Regions from separate parts of the Blastococcus sp. SYSU DS0533 genome, predicted to be linked through region 2. Evidence: riboswitches for the same ligand, from Rfam matches in the RefSeq annotation. Region 2 holds a riboswitch; each other region holds the start of a gene.
The links. A riboswitch is a leader RNA that binds a small molecule or an ion and turns the genes downstream of it on or off. The one in region 2 is predicted to bind cyclic di-AMP.

Region 1 (4,329 bases), on a different contig from region 2:
CGGACCGCACCCTCCAGGCCCATCGGCCCGAACTCGCTGGTGGGCCAGCCGACGGTGAACCGCGGCACCTTGGTGCTACCGCCGGCCATGGCTTGCGCGCCCAGGCCGTAGGCCTTGCGGAGGACGACCGTCCCGATCGGCACCGAGAGGTTGGCGCCGATGAGCGCCTTGTCACCCAGGACGGCGAGGTCTTCGGGGGCCGGCCCCACGACGGTGACGCCGGCGTCCGCGCAGGCCCGGGTCAGGTCGGGGGTCTCGGAGAGGAAGCCGTAACCGGGGTGCACGAAGGCGCAGTCGGTGGCGAGCGCGGCCTCGACGATCGCCGCGGGGTCGAGATAGGCCGCCGGCCCGCTCCCGAGGAGGACGTGCGCCTCGTCGGCGGCGGCGACGTGCGGTGCGTCGGGCTCGTCGGCGGCGGTGACGGCGACCGAGGCCCATCCCTCGGCGGCGGCGGCGCGGGCGATGCGGACGGCGATCTCGCCGCGGTTGGCGATCAGCAGGCGGGCCACCCGGCGATGCTGCCATGCAGCCCGTCGGTGCTGTGGTGGCGGTGACCGTGGGCAGGCCCCTGTCGCGGACCCGCCGGGGGCGACTGCTGCCCCGGCCGGAGCGGGAGAGGTTGCTCGAGGACAGTCGCCCTCTGCCCCGCGGGCGTGGGCAGAGACCCAAGCGCCCGACCCCCACACCCACCCGCGGCACAGTCGCCCTCTGCCCCGCGGGCGTGGGCAGGGACCCAAGCGCCCGACCCCCACACCCACCCGCGGCACAGTCGCCCTCTGCCCCGCGGGCGTGGGCAGGGACCCAAGCGCCCGACCCCCACACCCACCCCCGGCACAGTCGCCCTCTGCCCCGCGGATGTGGGCACAGAGCGACTGTCCACAGAAGGGCACATGGGGTCGCTCCTCACCGCGCCCGGCGGACACGCTCGGCGAGTGCGGGACGACGGGGTTGCACGGGACTTCGATCTCTGCGGACTGCTGCGGCGGATCCGCCGCCGGGCCGACCTCTCCCAGCGGGAGCTGGCGGAGCGGCTGGGCCTCTCGAAGTCCACCGTGGCCGCCGTGGAGGCCGGTGCCCGCGGCGTGGACGCCCGGCTGCTCGCAGCAGCCGCGGAGCTGGCCGGTCTCCGGCTCGGCCTGCTCGACGAGGCGGGTCACCGGGTGGAGCGCATGGCACCGGGCACCGTCCGCGACAGGGCCGGCCGGCGGTTCCCCGCCCACCTGGACACGATGCTCAGCGAGGAGCGCGCGTGGCGGTGGGAGCACCGGCCCGGGCGACCGCGACCGACGTACACCTTCGACCGGCGGAGTCCCTGGGAGGACGCAGCCGACCGCGCCCGCGGCCGCCCGGACGACCACCTCGTCTCCCAGCCTGGCGACGCGCCGGAGGAGCGCGCCGCGGCCCGGCGGGCCGCCGCCGCGCGACGGCGGCAGGAGGAGCGGCAGCGGCGCTTCGAGTCCGGGGCCTTCCGGCACCTCGACGACGGCTGGACGTGCACGTGCCCGCCGGCGTGCGACGACCTCGACGACGGCAACGGCCGGCCGGCGCACGCCGCGGAGTGCCCGTGCGGCTGCGACGTCGGCTGAACGCCGGGACCGCGGCGCCACGCCGGGCTGCGCGCCGCGGCCCCGCCTCGCCGATCCACGTCGGCCGGCACCCCGCTCCAGCTCCTGGCTACGGCGCCGCTCGATTCGTGCACGCAGCGTTGAGCCACGCCGTCGACAGGAGAAGTACCCGGCCGACAGCAGTGCGTGACGGGATGCCGGTCCAGCGCTCCGGCGGCCGGCGCAACCCCGGTGGTCGGCTGGCGAGTCGCGGTCGGCGCGACGGGCCGGGCAGCACCCGGGAGCGCCGGCGGGCGGCGTGTCGGTCGCGTTGTGACCTTTCCGTGACCGACCTAGCGTTCCCCGCGGTCCGGCCGGGACCCGCCGTCACCACCCCCGGTGACACCCGGACGGACACCGCCGAACCGGGCGCCGGCACCCGCCGTCGTCCGGACCGGGGACCCACCGCAGTCCTGGGGTGAAGCGCCACCGGCCAGTCCGGGGCGCCGGGCGCGTTCCCCGCCCGAACCCGTCAGCTCACCCGGTAGGCGGTCACGGAGAACAAGGAGAAGCCGTCGTCCATGACGACCACTCGCACGTCCACGAACCGTCGTTCCGTCCGCGGGGCCGCCCTCGCCCTGCTCACCGGTGCCGGCATCGCCCTCACCCCGTTCGCCGCCACCGCCTCCACCGGTGACGGCGGGGGCGGCGGTACCGGCACCGTCGTCACCAGCACCGTCGTCGCCCCCAACCACGCCGCGCAGGTCGCCGTCGACACGGCCCTGGCCCAGCAGGGCAAGCCCTACGTCTGGGGCGGCACCGGCCCGGGCGGCTACGACTGCTCGGGCCTGACGTGGTCGGCCTACCAGGCGGCGGGCGTGGAGATCCCGCGGACCTCGCGCGCCCAGTCGACCGCCGGGGTCTACGTCGACCGCGCGAACCTGCAGCCCGGCGACCTGATCTTCTTCTACGACCCGGTGGGCCACGTCGGCATGTACATCGGCGACGGCCTGATGGTCCACTCCTCGACCTACGGCAACCCCGTCGCGGTCGTGCCCGTGGACTCCATGTGGGGCTACAACACCGCGCGTCGCATCGTCTGACGGCTCGGTTCCCCGGCCGTGCCCGCACGGCCGGGGAACGGCCGCTCGGCTACACGTGACGCAGCGTCGCCCGCTTCAGCCGCACGATGAGCCGCATCGCGCCGGACTCCTCGAGCTCCCGCTTCCGGGCACGCAGCTGCTCGCCGAGCTGCTCGAGGCGCTCCTCCCCCAGGGCGTGCGACTGGGGGAACATCCGCTGCTCCTCCTCCATCGTGTGGTGGCGCACCGTCTTCTCGAGCATCCGCACCTCGGTGCTGAACTCCGGGTCGGTGACGTCCATGCGCATGACGGTGGCGACCTGGTCGTCGATCTGCCGGTGCTCGGCATGCGCGAGCGCCAGCAGCGGCGAGACGTCGGGCACCGCCGGGTAGAACAGCTCGTCCTCGATCTGCGCGTGGACCTCGATCTCGCGCAGGAACCGGTCGCGCAGCTCCTCCCGCCGGCCGGCCTGGCCGTCGGTGGTCTCCGCCAGCTCGCGGAGCAGCCCGCGCAGCACGTCGTGGTGCGCGATCAGAACCTCGTCGGCCTTCACCGGGACGCCTCCTCCACCGTCGTGACCGCCGTCGGGGTGCGCCAGCGGGCCCGCCGCCGCACCTCCACCGCGCCGTCGCGGACCCGGGTGTCGTAGCAGGGCAGCGGAGCCGTGGCCGGCCCCTGCGCCGGCTCCCCAGTGTCGACGTCGAACCGCGACCCGTGCCACGGGCAGACCAGCTCGTCGCGGTGCAGCCAGCCCTCGGCCATCGGGCCGCCCAGGTGCGGGCAGCGACCGGCGAGCGCCCGCACCTCGTCGTCGCTGCGGACCAGCACCACCGGGACGCCGTCGGCCGCGACCTCCACCGGCTCGCGGTCGGGGAGGTCGGCGAGGCGGGCCACCGGGGTGAACACCCGCGGGGACCGCCCGGCCGCGGAGTGGTCGACGCCGAGCCGGTGGCGGTAGGAGAGCACCCCGCCCAGGTAGCCGCTGGCGAGCACGAGGGCGTAGCCGGCGGCTGCGGTCACCCGCGCCCGCCCGGGACGACCGCGGCCCCGGTCGGCGAACGACCAGGTGTAGAGCGCCAGCGCGGTGCTGTTGAGCCCACCGTGGACCATGCCTACCCGGCGGGCCTCGTCGTGGGCGTGCTGCCAGTCGGTCAGCCCGGTCGCCGCCGCGCCGACGGCACCGGCGATCCCGAGCCCGACCACCGTGCGCGCCGCCTGCCCGGCACCCGGGCCCCCGCGGCCGGCGGCGGCCAGGCCGTCGAGCAGGGCGGCCGCGCTCCACGAACCGATCGGCACGGTGACCAGGAACGGGTGCAGCGGGTGGCCGAACCAGACGCCGTGCAGCAGGTCCTGCAGCGGGCGGGCGTAGCGGCCGGCCAGCAGGAACGTCAGCGAGATCCCGTGCTCCACCTGGTAGCCGGGCGCGTCGAGCACCTGCCACGCCTCGACGCGGCGCACCGCGCGCTCGAGGAGGCCCCGGACGCTCACGGCTGCACGTCTTCCGTCGGCATGGAGCGACCGTGCCCACGCCGGCGGAGGGGAAAACAGGAGGTGGTCGGCGGGTGCGGGAGGTCGTAGCGTCCCGCGGCATGGCTGATCGAGCGTTCCGGACGGTGCTGGAGGGCGGTTCCTACTTCGAGGCGCCGCGGTGGCGCGACGGGCAGTGGTGGGTGTCGGACTTCTACCGGCGCACCGTCAGCCGG
Region 2 (4,329 bases):
GCGACCGACCTCCGACACGACGGTGAACTCGTCCATCAGGCGCCGGGCACCGGGCAGTCCCAGGCCCAGGCCTGCGTAGGTGCTGAAGCCGTCCTGCAGCGCCTGCTCGACGTCGGCGATGCCCGGGCCGACGTCGCGCACGACGACGCGGATGCCGCGGCGCGGCTCCTCGAGGATGTCGATGACCACCTCACCGGCCTCGGCGAACTTCACGACGTTCCGGGTCACCTCCGACACGGCGGTGGCGATCGCGGTGAGGTCGGTCGGCGGGAACCCCAGCCTGGCCGCCGCCTCGCGGGCCGCCTGCCGGGCGGCGACGACATCGGCGTCGGCCTGCACCGGGACGCGGACCTCGTCCCCCCGGGACCGGCCGCGGTCCACCAGGGGCCGGCTCAGCCCCGCGCAGAACGCGCACTCCAGCAGGTGGCGGGCGGCGTCCACCTCCCGTTGCCGGCGGCGGTCCCCGGAGGACAGGGCGAGCAGCACCGGCCGGCACCGGTCCGTCGGCGGGTCGGTCGTCTCGAGGGCCAGCAGGTACTCCACGCGCAGCCGCGCCCGCGTGCGGTTGAGCTGCGCCGCCACCGCGCCGGCGGTGGACCCCAGCTCGGCGGCCAGCGAGCGGGTGTCCTGGCCGGCCACCTCGTGGGCCAGCAGGGTGGCGCGTTCACGGTCACCGAGGCGGCGGAGGGCTGCGCTCACGGCCTCGCGGTCCTCGCGCGCGAGCACGTCCGCATCGGGGGCCTCCGACGGGTGCAGGTCGACGACGCGGTGCTGGTTCCGCCGCTGCCGGTCCTGCTCCCGCCAGAGCGAGGTGACGACGTTGCGGGCCGTCACGATCGCGTAGGGCTCGAGCATCCCCGGCTCGATCCGCCCGGCCGCGGCCAGCACGCGCGTCAACGTCTCCTGCACCAGGTCGTCCACGGTGGTGGGGTCGCGGACCCGGGACGCGACGATCCGCCGGACGAGCGGCACGAGCGCCATGAACTCGACCGATCCCGGTCGCTCCTCGGCGGAGCCAGCCGGCCCCGCGGCTGCCATGGCCGGACGCTACAGCCGGTGGGCCTGCACCGCCTCCCCTCCCGTGCGCCGGAACCCGGGCGCGTTCGCGAGGAGCCGCTCCCCGAGGGACCGCCGCTGTCCGGCGCGCTCGCGCAGCAGCGACGCCAGCACGGGGCTGGCGGTGCGAGCCGCGCGGCGTTCGAGGAGCTCCGCGGTCGCCAGGTGACCGGCCGCCCGCCGCGCCCGGGTGCACCGGAGCAGCTGCTCCTGGCGGTGGGGCCTCCCGCCCCCGGGATCCGTGGACCTCCTCCACGGCTGGTGGTCCGTGGTCATGGCGCACCTCGCATCCTCCTGGGCCTGTGCGCAGGTGAGGACGCGGCGACGCGCACGGCATGACGCGGGGGCTGCCGCGCGGCCCGTCGTGACGACCCCGCGCCCACCCCGGGCGGCGCCGCGACGACGGGCGGCCCGGTGCGCGGCGGGGGCGGTCCCCGCGTCATGCCCCGGGCGCTCGCGCCTCGTCCTCGCTGCGGACCACCGTCGCCCACCGCCCTGACCCCGCGGGCGGCGGCGGTGGCTCCGCGCGGCCGCGTCATGCACCGGGGCCCACCGCGTGTCAGTCGTGGCCGGCCTGCCGCGCAGGGTGGGGACCGGGCCGTACCGAGGGGCGGGACGCGGGTGTCCGAGATCAGGGTCGTGGTGGTGGACGACCACCGCTTCGTGCGGGAGGCGCTCACCGACCTGCTGCAGGCAGCCGGTGGCATCTCGGTGGTGGGGCAGTGCGCGGACGGGAGCGAGGTCGCCGACGCCGTCCGGCACCTGCGCCCCGACGTCCTGCTGCTCGACCTGCAGATGCCGGTGGTGGACGGCCTCACCGCGGCCAGCGACGTCCGCACCTCCCACCCGGAGGTGCGCATCCTCTTCCTCACCGGCGGCCTCAGCTCGGCCAGCGTGCAGCGGGCCCGGGCGCTCCATGCGGCCGGTTACCTGCTCAAGGAGGACGACCCCGCCGATCTCCCCCGTCACGTCCGGGCGGTCGCGGCCGGCGGCGCGGCGTGGCACCCGCGCGCCGCGGCCCTGCTCGGTGACCCGGACGGGACATGATCTCCGGCACACCTCGACCGCCCGGCCGGTGGCCGGGAACGCCGACGAACGGTGGGGCGGGTGGGGCTCGAACCCACGACCCAGGGATTATGAGTCCCATGCTCTGACCGGCTGAGCTACCGCCCCGGACCTACCAGCCTGCCAGAAGGCGCCGCAGCACCCGCGTCGCGACCCGGTACCCGAGTGGCGGACCGAGATGGTCCGTTACCTGCCTGTGACATCTGCGGGTTTCGCTTGTACCGTCTCTCGCGGCCCACCCGATCCCGCTCCCGAACCCGGGGGCTCGGGCGGGCCCCGCCGAACTCTGCGGTCTGACCGCCGCGGGGACCGGGGACCCACGTTTCTGGGGTGAATCCGGCCTGCGCCTCCACGGGCAGGCAGGTAGGGCACGTTCCGGCCCGAACCCGTCAGCTGACCTGGTAGGCGGACCGAGGAACGGAGACCGTCGCCTTGGCGACCACGCACCACCTGAAGGGCGTCCTGCGGCGCCCACGCCGGGCAGCCGGCCGGGCGACCATCGCCCTCACCGCACTGCTGTCGCTGTCCCTGCTCGGGGCGCCGGTCTCGTCGGCGGCCCCCAGCGCAGCGCAGAGCGAGCACGACCGCGTCGCCGCGGAGGTCCAGAGCATCGAGCAGCGCGTCCGCGAGGCCGAGGACCGGCTGCAGCAGATGACGCTGCGGGCTGAGGAGGCCAGCGGGGCCGTGCTCGCCGCGCAGGCCGAACTCGACCGCGCCCGGCAGCACGCCGACGCGATCGCCGCCGAGCTCGCCGCCGTCCGGGAGGCCGTGGGGCGCACCCAGGACGACGTCGCCACCCTGGGCCGGGAGGCCTACATGGGCAGCGACGAGGCGTTCACCGAGCTCGAGATGGTCCTGCACGCCGAGGGCCCGGGGGAGCTGCTGCAGCAGGCGGCGACGCTGGACCTGCTCGGTGAGGACCGCGCCCGGGTGCTCGAGGAGCTGCGGGTCGCCGAGGCGCGCGAGGCGCGGCTCGACCAGGAGGCCAAGGCCGCCGTCGCCGAGCGCGACGCCGCGGCGGGCAGGGCCCGTGAGGCGCAGGCGGAGGCCGACCGCCTCCTCGTCGAGGCGCAGGCCGAGTTCGACGCCCTGACGGCGGAGAAGGCGAGCCTGGACCAGCAGCTGCGCGATGCCGAGATCCGGCTGCTGGAGGTCAAGGGGGCCGAGGACGCCGCCCGCGCGTACGACGAGGCGCAGGCGGCGGAGCAGGCGGTCATGACGGTGGCGGCGGCCCCGGGTGGCAGCGGCGCCGCGCTGACCCAGGGCAGGGTCACCTCCTGCTACGGCGCGCGCTGGGGGACCATGCACCTCGGGGTGGACATCGCCGCGCCGATCGGTACCCCGATCTACACGCCCGAGCCGGGCGTCGTGCTGCAGGCGGGGCCGGCCAGCGGCTTCGGGCTCGCCGTCGCGATCCAGCACCCCGACGGGGTCATCACCGTCTACGGCCACGTGAACCAGTTCTTCGTGTCGCCGGGTCAGGTGGTCACCGGCGGGCAGCAGATCGCCGAGGTCGGCAACCGGGGCCAGTCCACCGGGCCCCACCTGCACTTCGAGACGCACCGGGGCGGCCTCTACGCCGACCGGGCCAACCCGGTCCCGTGGCTGGCGCAGCGCGGCATCTCCCTGGGCGGCAGCTGCAGCTGACCGGTCCGGCGCGCGCCCTCGGGCAGTATCGGGGCGTGCGGACGACGGCGGGCAGCACCTGGCTGCGGGCAGCAGGGCTCGGCGCCCTGCTGCTCGGCGGCGGGGTGGCGGCGCTGACGCTGGACCTGCCGTCGGCGGACCACCTGCGGGCGGTCGTGGCCGGCGCCGGCGTCGTCGCCTGGCCGGCGCTGGTCGGCGCCGTGGCGCTGGTCCTGCTGGCGCCGGTGCCGCGGTCGGTGGTCTCGGCTCTCCTCGGGGCGGTCCTGGGCTTCGCCGCGGGGCTGGCCGTCTCCTTCACGGGCGGGCTGCTCGCCGCCGTCCTCGCGTTCGGGCTCGCCCGCACGCTGGGGCGGCCGGCCGTCGCCCGGCTGGTCGGGCCCCGGCCGGCCCGGCTGGCCGGCGGCCGCACCTTCGTCGCCGTGCTGGTGAGCCGGCTGGTGCCGGTCGTGCCCTTCGTCGCCGTCAACTACGGCGCCGGCCTCGTGGGCGTGCGGCCGGCGCCCTTCGCCGCGGCCACGGCCGTCGGGCTGGTCCCCAGCACGGTGGTGCAGGTGGGCGTGG
Region 3 (4,329 bases), on a different contig from region 2:
GCCGTCTACCGGGACGGCGGCGCCCTCACCCCGCTGACCCTGCTGCTCAGCGGCGGCGACCCCGGGGAGGTGCTCTCCGGCCTCGGGTTCCTCGACGTGGTCGACGCGCACGCCGGCCGGGTGATCGGCGTCGCGGAGGACCACCGGCGCGGCGCGCTCGACGAGCAGGCGCGCGCCCAGGCCGCCCTCGACCAGGCCCGCGCGCGGGCCGACCAGGTGCGCGCACGGGTGGCCGAGCTCGCGGCGGCGGCCGAGGCGGTCACCGCCGAGCTCGGCGACGCGCTCGCCGTCGTCGACGGGCAGCTGGCCCAGCTGCAGCAGGAGCAGCTCGCGGTCAACGAGCAGACGGCGGCCAGCTGGCGGGCCTACGTCGAGCAGCTCCGGGCCGCGGGCCTGGCGGAGGTGCCGGCGTCGGCGCTGCGCGACCCGGAGCGGGGCCTGCCTGACCGCCTGGTGCCGGTGGGCGAGGGCGGGGGCGGGGCCCAGCGCGGGGTGGCCCAGCTGCCCGGTCGGCCCACCTCGCTGCTCGTCCTGCCCGCGGAGACGCTGGCGGCGGTCGGCGGCGCGATGGAGGCGCTGGGGCAGCCCTACGCCCCCGGGACGGCGGGGCCGGACTCCTGGGACTGCGGTTCCCTCGTGCAGGCGGTGTACGGCCGGACCGGGATCCCCCTGCCGGCGACGCAGGGCGAGCTGTTCGCGCGGACCGTGCCCGTCGCCCCGGCGGACGTGCTCCCCGGCGACCTGGTCTTCCTCGGCTCGCCGGAGTCCGGGCTCGGGCACGTGGGCATCGCGCTGGACCCCAGGACGATGCTCACCGCCGACGCCCGGGCCGGGGCCGTGGTGGTGCGGACGCTCCCCGGCGACCAGGTGCTCGGCGTCGGTCGCCCGGTGCTGGGCCAGCGCCCGCCCGTCGCCGTGCCCGAGCCGACCGCCGGCGCGCTGCGGACCGAGTGCGGGAACACCGTCTACCCGCCCAGCTACGACGGCGGCCGGGCCTGGGGCGGCTACCCGAACGGCCTGATCCCGCCCAGCGCGATGTGCCCCCTGGGCGTCGGCGGGCACACGCTGCGGTGCGACGCGGCCGCGGCCTACCGGGCCATGGCGGCGGCCTACGCCGCCGACTTCGGGCGCCCGCTCTGCATCACCGACTCCTACCGGACCTACGCCGGCCAGGTGAAGCTGTACGGGGAGAAGCCGGCCCTGGCGGCGATCCCGGGCACCAGCAACCACGGCTGGGGGCTCGCGGTGGACCTGTGCGGCGGCATCCAGTCCTTCGGCACGCCGCAGTACGCGTGGATGGTCGCCAACGCCGGCCGGTTCGGTTTCCTCCACCCGACGTGGGCCGATCCGGGCAACGGGCGCGAGGAGCCGTGGCACTGGGAGTACGCCGGCAGCTGACGCCGTCCGGGCCGCGCCGGCACCGCGCGCGGAAATGTCGGTGAGCTCTCCTAGCGTGCGCAGCGACCCACGGAGGAGAGAAGAAGCCATGCTCATCGACTGCGACACCTGCACCGCCCGCGGGAACGGCTGCGCCGACTGCGTCGTGACCGTGCTGCTCGGGGCCCCGCCGGGATGGCAGGGGGTGGACCCGGTGGTCGTGCCCATGACCGGGCGCGCTCGCAGCGGTCCGGCCGCCGAGGACGTCGTCGTCCCGCCGCCGGGCGTGGTGGTGGAGTTCGACGACGTGGAACGGCGGGCCGTGCGAGCTCTCGCCGAGGGCGGTCTGGTGCCCCCGCTGCGGCACCCGGACGGTGCCGGCGGTCACGACGGCGGGCGGTCCCCGGGCCGGCGCACGGGGTGACCGGCGGCCCGTCCCGACGGCGGCCGCTACACAGCGTCAGGGGGCTCGGCCCGGAGGCGCGCCGCTGACCTGGGGATCCTCGTCGCAGGGGTTTCTCCCGCCACCATTTGTCACGGTCACATCGCGGTCGTTAGGGTTCTCGCCGTCCGGCCGGGTGGTTGTCATCCGTCGATGGATGGCCTCGACCGGACACCGCCTAATCACCGCCGGGCGCGCACCACTGGCGCCCGAGGTGTACCGGGGACCCACCGCAGTTCCGGGGTGAGTTCTCCCGCAGCCGGTCCGCCGGTGCGGGGGATAGGGCCAGTCTTCCCAGCCCGAACCCGTCAGCTAACTCGGTCGGCGGTCGCAGAGGAAGAAACGGAGAGCCGCCGCTCGTGGCGACCCCTCACGCAGTGCTGACCCACGCCCCCGCACAGCTCCACCCCGCCGACCGGTGCAGCTCGCGCGCCCGTCGCCTCGGCCCGCTGCGATCGGGTTTCCTGGTCACCGCCGTCACCGCCGTCACCGTCACCATCCTCCCGGGCGCGGCGTCTGCCGTCCCCGGCACGGCCGACGCGGTCGCCGCCCAGGTGGCCGAGGCCAGCCACGAGCTCGAGGTCGTCTCCGAGCAGCTGAACGAGGCCCGGGTCGTCCTGGCCCGCCACCAGGACGAGGCCGAGGCCGCCGACGAGGCTGCTGCCGCGGCGGAGGCCCGGATCGGTTCCCTCGACGGGCACATCCGCCGGCTGGCCCGCAGCGCCTACACCGGCAGCGGCATGTCGCAGCTCGACGTCCTGCTGACCAGCGACTCGGCGGAGCACCTCGTCGACCAGCTCGGCATCCTCGACGCCATCGCCGGCCACACGAACGCGGTGCTCACCGAGGTGTCGCGGGCCGCCGCGGACGCGGAGCGGTCCCGCGACGCCGCCGAGGAGGCCGCCGCCGAGGCGGAGCGCACGGTTGAGCAGATCGCCGCCCAGCAGGAGGAGCTGGAGGTGAAGATCGCCGACTACCAGCGCCGCTACGAGGCGCTCACCGCTCCTCAGCAGGAGCAGGTGGCGCAGGCGCACGGCGGCGCCGCCCTGCCGGCCCCGAGCGCCGTCACCGCGCCGAGTTCCGCCGCCCAGGTCGCGGTGAACACCGCGCTCGCCCAGATCGGCGATCCCTACGTCTGGGGCGCCGGTGGTCCCAACGCCTTCGACTGCTCGGGCCTGACCTCCTACGCCTACGCCGCGGCCGGCGTGACGCTGCCGCACTCCAGCCGGTCGCAGAGCCAGATGGGCACGCCCGTCTCGCGCAGCGAGCTGCAGCCGGGCGACCTGGTCTTCTTCTACAGCCCGGTGAGCCACGTCGGCATGTACATCGGCAACGGCCAGATGGTGCACGCCTCCACCTCCGGCCAGCCGGTGAAGGTGGCGAGCCTGGACTCGATGGGCAGCTACAACGGCGCCCGGCGCATCGCCGGCTGACGGCGCCGGACCGCTCGGAGGGCCGGTGATCCCGACCGGGGTCACCGGCCCTCGTGGGCCCCGGGCGGGTCAGGTGACCGACGGGGTCGTCCCGGCGACCTCGGTCAGACCGGAGGGGACATCGGCCACGGACGAGCGCGGCCGGGCCACCGCGACGGCGGCCGCGTTCGCCACGACGATGAGCGCGATCCCCGCCCACTCGTGGCCCCGCAAGCCCTGGCCCAGCAGGACGATGCCGACCAGCGCCGCCAGCACCGGGTGCACGCTCATGAAGACGCCGAAGAAGCGAGGCGGGACGACACGCAGGGCGGTCAGGTCCGCCGCGTAGGGGACCACCGACGAGAGCACGCCCGCCGCCACGGCGTAGCCGAGCGCCGCCCCGGTGAGCCTGCCGTCCACCGCCATGGGCACCAGCACGGGGAGGAAGGCCAGGGCGCACAGGCCGGTTCCGAGCGCGGGGGCCTGCAGCCCGGGCAGGCGCAGTCCGGCGACGCGGTTCAGGAGGATGTAGGCCGCCCAGCACGCCGCGGCGACCAACCCGAGCCCGACGCCCAGGTGGTCGCTGGCGGGCCCGGGCAGGATCAGGACGTAGACCCCGCCTGCCGCACCGCAGCCGATCAGGAGATCCCACCGGGAGCGCGACCCGGCCAGTGCGACGGCGAGCGGCCCCAGGAACTCCAGCGTCACCGCGAGCCCGAGCCCGATGCGCTCGATCGCCGTGTACAGCGCCAGGTTCATGCAGCCGAACACCGCTGCGAGCAGCAGGACCGGCCACCACTGAGCCCACGTCATCCGCCGCAGCGGTGGTCGGGCGACCGGGAGCAGCACCGCCGCGGCCACCACCTGGCGCACGGCGACGACGCCGGGTGGCCCGATCGCGCCGAAGGCGTGGGCGCCGAGCGCGGCGCCCACCTGGTTGCTCAGGGCGCTGCCGAGCATGGTCGCCACGCCGCCGGCGAGGGGGTGCCCACGTGCGGGCCGGCCGGGCCGGACGGAGTCCCGGGAGGGTGCGGTCACCTGGCGGAGTATCGGCACGTCGGGCGCACAGCGGAAATGCCGGACACGCACCCGGCCATA
Region 4 (4,329 bases), on a different contig from region 2:
CGCGCGGGCGGTCACCGCGCTGACCCGCGTCGGGATCACCGAGGCCGAGGCGCTCGCCGCCCTCACGCACCGGGAGCTCAGCGCCGTCGCCGGGCTGGGCCCCGGCCTGGTCGCCGCGATCCGGGCCGTCGTCCCCGAGCCGCCCGCGCGGCCGGCGGTCGGCGGCCCGGTTCCGGCCGACGGCGGGAACGCGGGATCCGAGGAGGAGGGCCCGGTGGCGCCGGCCATCCCGTCGTTCGCCTCCCTGCGGGGTCCGCGGCGCCGGTCGGCGGTCGACCTCCTCGTCCCGGCGGCGTCCGAGCCCGCGGAGCCCGGGGCCGCCGAGCCCGGGGCCGCCGAGCCCGGGCCCGCGGTCTCCCGATCCCAGCCGCCGGCCACCCCGGCCGCCGCCGCCCGCCCGTCGACCGGTGCGGGCGGGCCGCCGGTCGCCGTCCGCCCGCCGGACTACGCCGATCTGCTGCGCCTGGGCGTGCACGTCACCCGGGTCGTCCTGGGCCTCCCGGCGCGCTGCCTGCACCGGCTGCTCGGCCGGGGTGGCCCTGCCGCCCCGTAGGCGGGGCAGCAGGTGGACCGGGTCCTGCTCCGGCGCAGCGGCGACGCGGTCGAGGCCGTCGACCTCGACGCCGGCGGAGCGGGTCGAGGCAGCGCCCGCCTCGACCCCGCGGCGGTCGCCGGGTACGTGGCGGAGCGCGAGGGCGGTGCGGCGCCCGTCCGCTGGGTCTGGGACGACACGACCCGCTGGTACCCCGCGCTGCTGACGGCCGGGGTGCGCGTCGAGCGCTGCACCGACCTCCGGCTGGGCCACGCGATCCTGCGGCGGTCCCCGTTCGCGGCCCAGGACCTGCTCGCCGGGGAGGACACCCAGGGGTGGGACGCGCTGCAGCCCGGCCCGCCGCCGGAGTCGGCCCTGTTCCCGCTCGCCGACCCGGCCGACCTGCTGGACCCGCTCGCCGAGCACCGGCGCCAGCAGGCGGTGCTGGCCGCCTCCCCGCAGCGGGACCGGCTGGCCCTGCTCCTCGCCGCGGAGTCCTCCGGCGGGCTGGTGGCCGCCGAGCTGACGCACACCGGCCTGCCCTGGCGGGCCGACGTGCACGAGCGTCTGCTCACCGGCCTGCTGGGGGCGCGACCGCTGCCGGGTGGGCGCCCGGCGGTCCTCGAGCGGCTGCTGGGGGAGATCCGCGCGTCGTTCGGCGCCCCCGCCCTCAACCCGGACTCGCCCGGTGAGCTGCTCCGGGTGCTGCAGCACATCGGCCTGCCGGTCGCCGACACCCGCTCCTGGACGCTGGAGCAGCTCGACCACCCGGGGATCCCGGCGCTGCTGGAGTACCGCAGGCTCTCGCGGCTGCTGACGGCCAACGGGTGGACCTGGCTGGACACGTGGGTGCGCGACGGCCGCTTCCGCGCCGTCTTCGTGCCCGGCGGGGTGGTGACCGGGCGGTGGGCCTCCTCCGGGGGCGGGGCGCTGTCGGTGCCGACCGTCGTCCGGCCCGCGGCGGTGGCGGACGAGGGGTGGCGGTTCGTCGTCGCCGACGTCGCCCAGCTCGAGCCGCGGGTGCTGGCCGGCATGAGCGGCGACGGCGCCATGGCCGAGGCCGCGCGCGCCGCCGACCTGTACGAGGGGATGGTCGCCGCCGGCACCGTGGCCACGCGGGCGGAGGCCAAGCTCGGCATCCTGGGTGCGATGTACGGCGGCACCCGGGGTGAGAGCGGGCGGATGCTGCCCCGCCTGGCCCGGCGCTACCCCCGGGCCGTCGGCCTGGTGGAGGAGGCCGCCCGGACCGGCGAGCGCGGAGAGGTGGTGCACACCCTGCTCGGGCGGGGGTCGCCGCTCCCGGGGGCGTGGCCGCACGAGGAGGGCGACCGGGCCCGCCGCGCCTGGGGCCGGTTCACCCGCAACTTCGTCGTCCAGGGCACCGGGGCGGAGTGGGCGCTGTGCTGGCTGGCCGACCTCCGCAACCGGCTCTGGCGGCTCGGTGGGGAGGGCGACGTGGGGGCGCGGCCGCACCTGGCGTTCTTCCTGCACGACGAGGTGGTGGTGCACACGCCCGACCACCTGGCCGGCGAGGTGGCCGGCGCGGTCCGTGCCGCTGCGTCGACCGCAGGCCGGCTCCTGTTCGGCGCCTTCCCCGTCGACTTCCCGCTCGACGTGGCCGTCGTTCGGTCCTGGGCCGACGCCGGCTGACGATTCGCGCGCGATACACCACCGACCGGCGGTGCAGGTCACCGCGACACACATCACGTCGTGGAATTCCGCGCCTGCTGATTGTCACGACTGCATAACGGCGGTTACGGTGGCTGGGCCCGGACGGTCGTTCACTCCCCACCGGGGAGGTCCGCCGGGCGCCGCCGAGTCGCCTTCCGGGGCGAGCCGGGGACCCACCGCAGCACTGGGGTGAATCCTGCGCCGGGCACGTCCCGCCGCGGGTAGGGCCGCTTCCCGCCCGAATCCGTCAGCTAACCCGGTAGGCGGCAGACGGAAGAAACGGAGAGCCGCCGCATGGCGCGCCCCTGCACCGCCGCACGACCCTGCGCCCGCCGGCACCGCCGCCTCCGGGCGCGTCCGCGGATCTGATCGCACGCGCTGCCCGGCGTCCCGCCGGTCGCCCGCCGTCGAGCCGCACCGGCCCCCCCGGTGCCCGGCGGCCCCGTGACCCGCGCCCGGGCCCGCTGTCCGCATCCTCCGCGACCCGCCCTCCGGCGGCCGGTCGCGCTCACACCCCGGAGCACCCGAACACCATGGACCCTCGCAGCACCACCACCGGCCGACGTGGCCCGCTCGCCCTCCGCCGCCCGCCCGCGGCCGTCCGCCGACCGGCGCTCTACCTCGGCGTCGCGGTCGCCGGCGCCGTCCTGGTCAACAGCCTCGTCGGCGTCGAGCCGACCGCCCAGGCCGAGGCCCGCACCTCGGAGTCGGTGAGCGTCGCGCAGGCGCTCGGCCTGTCCGCGCAGTCGGGCCCGATCGACGTCACCGAGGACCTGGCGCCCCTGGAGGGCCTCGCAGCCAGCCGCAGCACCCGGGAGGCCGACCAGGTCGCCGCCCAGCAGGCCCAGGCCGCGGCCGACCAGGCCGAGCTCGACCGGCAGAAGGCCGAGGCGGAGGCCCTGGCCCGGGCGGAGGCGGAGAAGAAGGCGGCCGAGGAGGCCGCTGCCGCGGCGGCCGCCGCCGAGCGGCAGGCGGCGGCGGCCCCGGCGAGCCCGACGACGCAGGCCCGGGCCGCGGCGACCGCGGCGGCCTCGGTGGCGGCCACGGCCGTGGCCCGGATCAGCAACACCGCCGGGAACGTCCGGCCGCAGACCCAGGCCGCGGCCGACGCCGTGGTCAGCAACGTGCCCGGTGCCGCGGGGATCACCCTCGGTGGCACCCGCGCCAGCGCGGCCGACCCGGGCGGGCACCCCTCGGGTCTGGCGCTCGACTACATGGTGATGTCGAACGCCGCCCTGGGCGACGCGATCGTCGAGTACCACCGGGCGCACTGGGACGAGCTCGGCGTGGACTACCTCATCTGGCAGCAGCGGATGCTGTCCTCGCCGGGCGGTTCCTGGAAGGCCATGGAGAACCGCGGGAGCGCGACGGCCAACCACTTCGACCACGTGCACGTGAACTACAACTGATCCCCCGTGCGCCGGGTGCCTAGGTGAGCCGGCGGACCACGGACAGGGGCAGCACCCGCATGGCGAGCCCGATCGGCGCCCAGGGCCACGCCGGGACGTACGCCGTGGTCCGCCGGGCCTCGACGGCGGCCACCACCGCCCGGACACCGGTCGGTGTGTCGACCATGCAGCGGGTGCGCTGCTGCACGTGCTGGTTGATCTCCGAGCGGATGCAGCCGGGGTGGACGACCGGGACGTCCGCACCGGGGATGCACTCGCTGCGCACGCCCTCGGCGAGCGAGGCGACGCCGGCCGTGGTGGCGGCGTAGGTGGTCATCGACCGGCGCATGCCGCGCAGCGCCGCCCGAGGGGATCAGCACCAGGTGTCCGCGGCCCTGCCGGCGGAAGATCTCCGGCGCCGCCTCGGTCTGGGCCAGCGCGCCGGCGGAGTTGGTCACCCCCGTCTCGCGGTCGACGTCGGCGCGGCCGGTCCCCGGGGCAGCGCCCTTCCCGAGCCCGGCGTCGAGGGCCACCCGGTCGGTGCGCCGAACGCCCCGGCGAACGCGGCGAAGACCGCGGGACCCGCGTCGGCGTCGGTGATGTCGAGGGCGGCGATCTCCACCCGCCGACCGGTGGCCGAGCGGATCTCCTCGGCCAGGGCGTCGAGCCGGTCGGTGCGCCGGGCGCAGAGCGCGAGGTCGTGCCGAGGGCGGCGAACTGGCGGGCCGTCTCCTCGCC

Region 1: it holds a riboswitch for cyclic di-AMP, as region 2 does, so the genes downstream of both, ACI79W_RS06980 (C40 family peptidase) here and ACI79W_RS18285 (peptidoglycan DD-metalloendopeptidase family protein) in region 2, are expected to answer to the same signal.
Region 3: it holds a riboswitch for cyclic di-AMP, as region 2 does, so the genes downstream of both, ACI79W_RS16910 (NlpC/P60 family protein) here and ACI79W_RS18285 (peptidoglycan DD-metalloendopeptidase family protein) in region 2, are expected to answer to the same signal.
Region 4: it holds a riboswitch for cyclic di-AMP, as region 2 does, so the genes downstream of both, ACI79W_RS03315 (hypothetical protein) here and ACI79W_RS18285 (peptidoglycan DD-metalloendopeptidase family protein) in region 2, are expected to answer to the same signal.

The regions. Positions count from the first base shown of each region.
Region 1 covers NZ_JBJGZZ010000004.1:109,851-114,179, reverse strand. The annotation lists gene ACI79W_RS06990 (biotin carboxylase N-terminal domain-containing protein) at 1-509, opposite strand, end outside; gene ACI79W_RS06985 (helix-turn-helix transcriptional regulator) at 933-1,586, shown strand; cyclic di-AMP (ydaO/yuaA leader) riboswitch at 1,953-2,109, shown strand; gene ACI79W_RS06980 (C40 family peptidase) at 2,126-2,647, shown strand; gene ACI79W_RS06975 (hemerythrin domain-containing protein) at 2,697-3,179, opposite strand; gene ACI79W_RS06970 (Rieske 2Fe-2S domain-containing protein) at 3,176-4,114, opposite strand; gene ACI79W_RS06965 (SMP-30/gluconolactonase/LRE family protein) at 4,216-4,329, shown strand, end outside.
Region 2 covers NZ_JBJGZZ010000020.1:26,720-31,048, forward strand. The annotation lists gene ACI79W_RS18265 (sigma-70 family RNA polymerase sigma factor) at 1-1,038, opposite strand, end outside; gene ACI79W_RS18270 (hypothetical protein) at 1,048-1,332, opposite strand; gene ACI79W_RS18275 (response regulator) at 1,678-2,103, shown strand; tRNA gene ACI79W_RS18280 (tRNA-Ile) at 2,156-2,229, opposite strand; cyclic di-AMP (ydaO/yuaA leader) riboswitch at 2,399-2,529, shown strand; gene ACI79W_RS18285 (peptidoglycan DD-metalloendopeptidase family protein) at 2,554-3,768, shown strand; gene ACI79W_RS18290 (TVP38/TMEM64 family protein) at 3,804-4,329, shown strand, end outside.
Region 3 covers NZ_JBJGZZ010000016.1:83,998-88,326, forward strand. The annotation lists gene ACI79W_RS16900 (D-alanyl-D-alanine carboxypeptidase family protein) at 1-1,398, shown strand, start outside; gene ACI79W_RS16905 (hypothetical protein) at 1,487-1,801, shown strand; cyclic di-AMP (ydaO/yuaA leader) riboswitch at 2,016-2,162, shown strand; gene ACI79W_RS16910 (NlpC/P60 family protein) at 2,179-3,252, shown strand; gene ACI79W_RS16915 (EamA family transporter) at 3,322-4,269, opposite strand.
Region 4 covers NZ_JBJGZZ010000002.1:41,798-46,126, forward strand. The annotation lists gene ACI79W_RS03305 (DNA-directed RNA polymerase subunit alpha C-terminal domain-containing protein) at 1-553, shown strand, start outside; gene ACI79W_RS03310 (bifunctional 3'-5' exonuclease/DNA polymerase) at 566-2,182, shown strand; cyclic di-AMP (ydaO/yuaA leader) riboswitch at 2,345-2,483, shown strand; gene ACI79W_RS03315 (hypothetical protein) at 2,737-3,612, shown strand; gene ACI79W_RS03320 (hypothetical protein) at 3,632-3,928, opposite strand.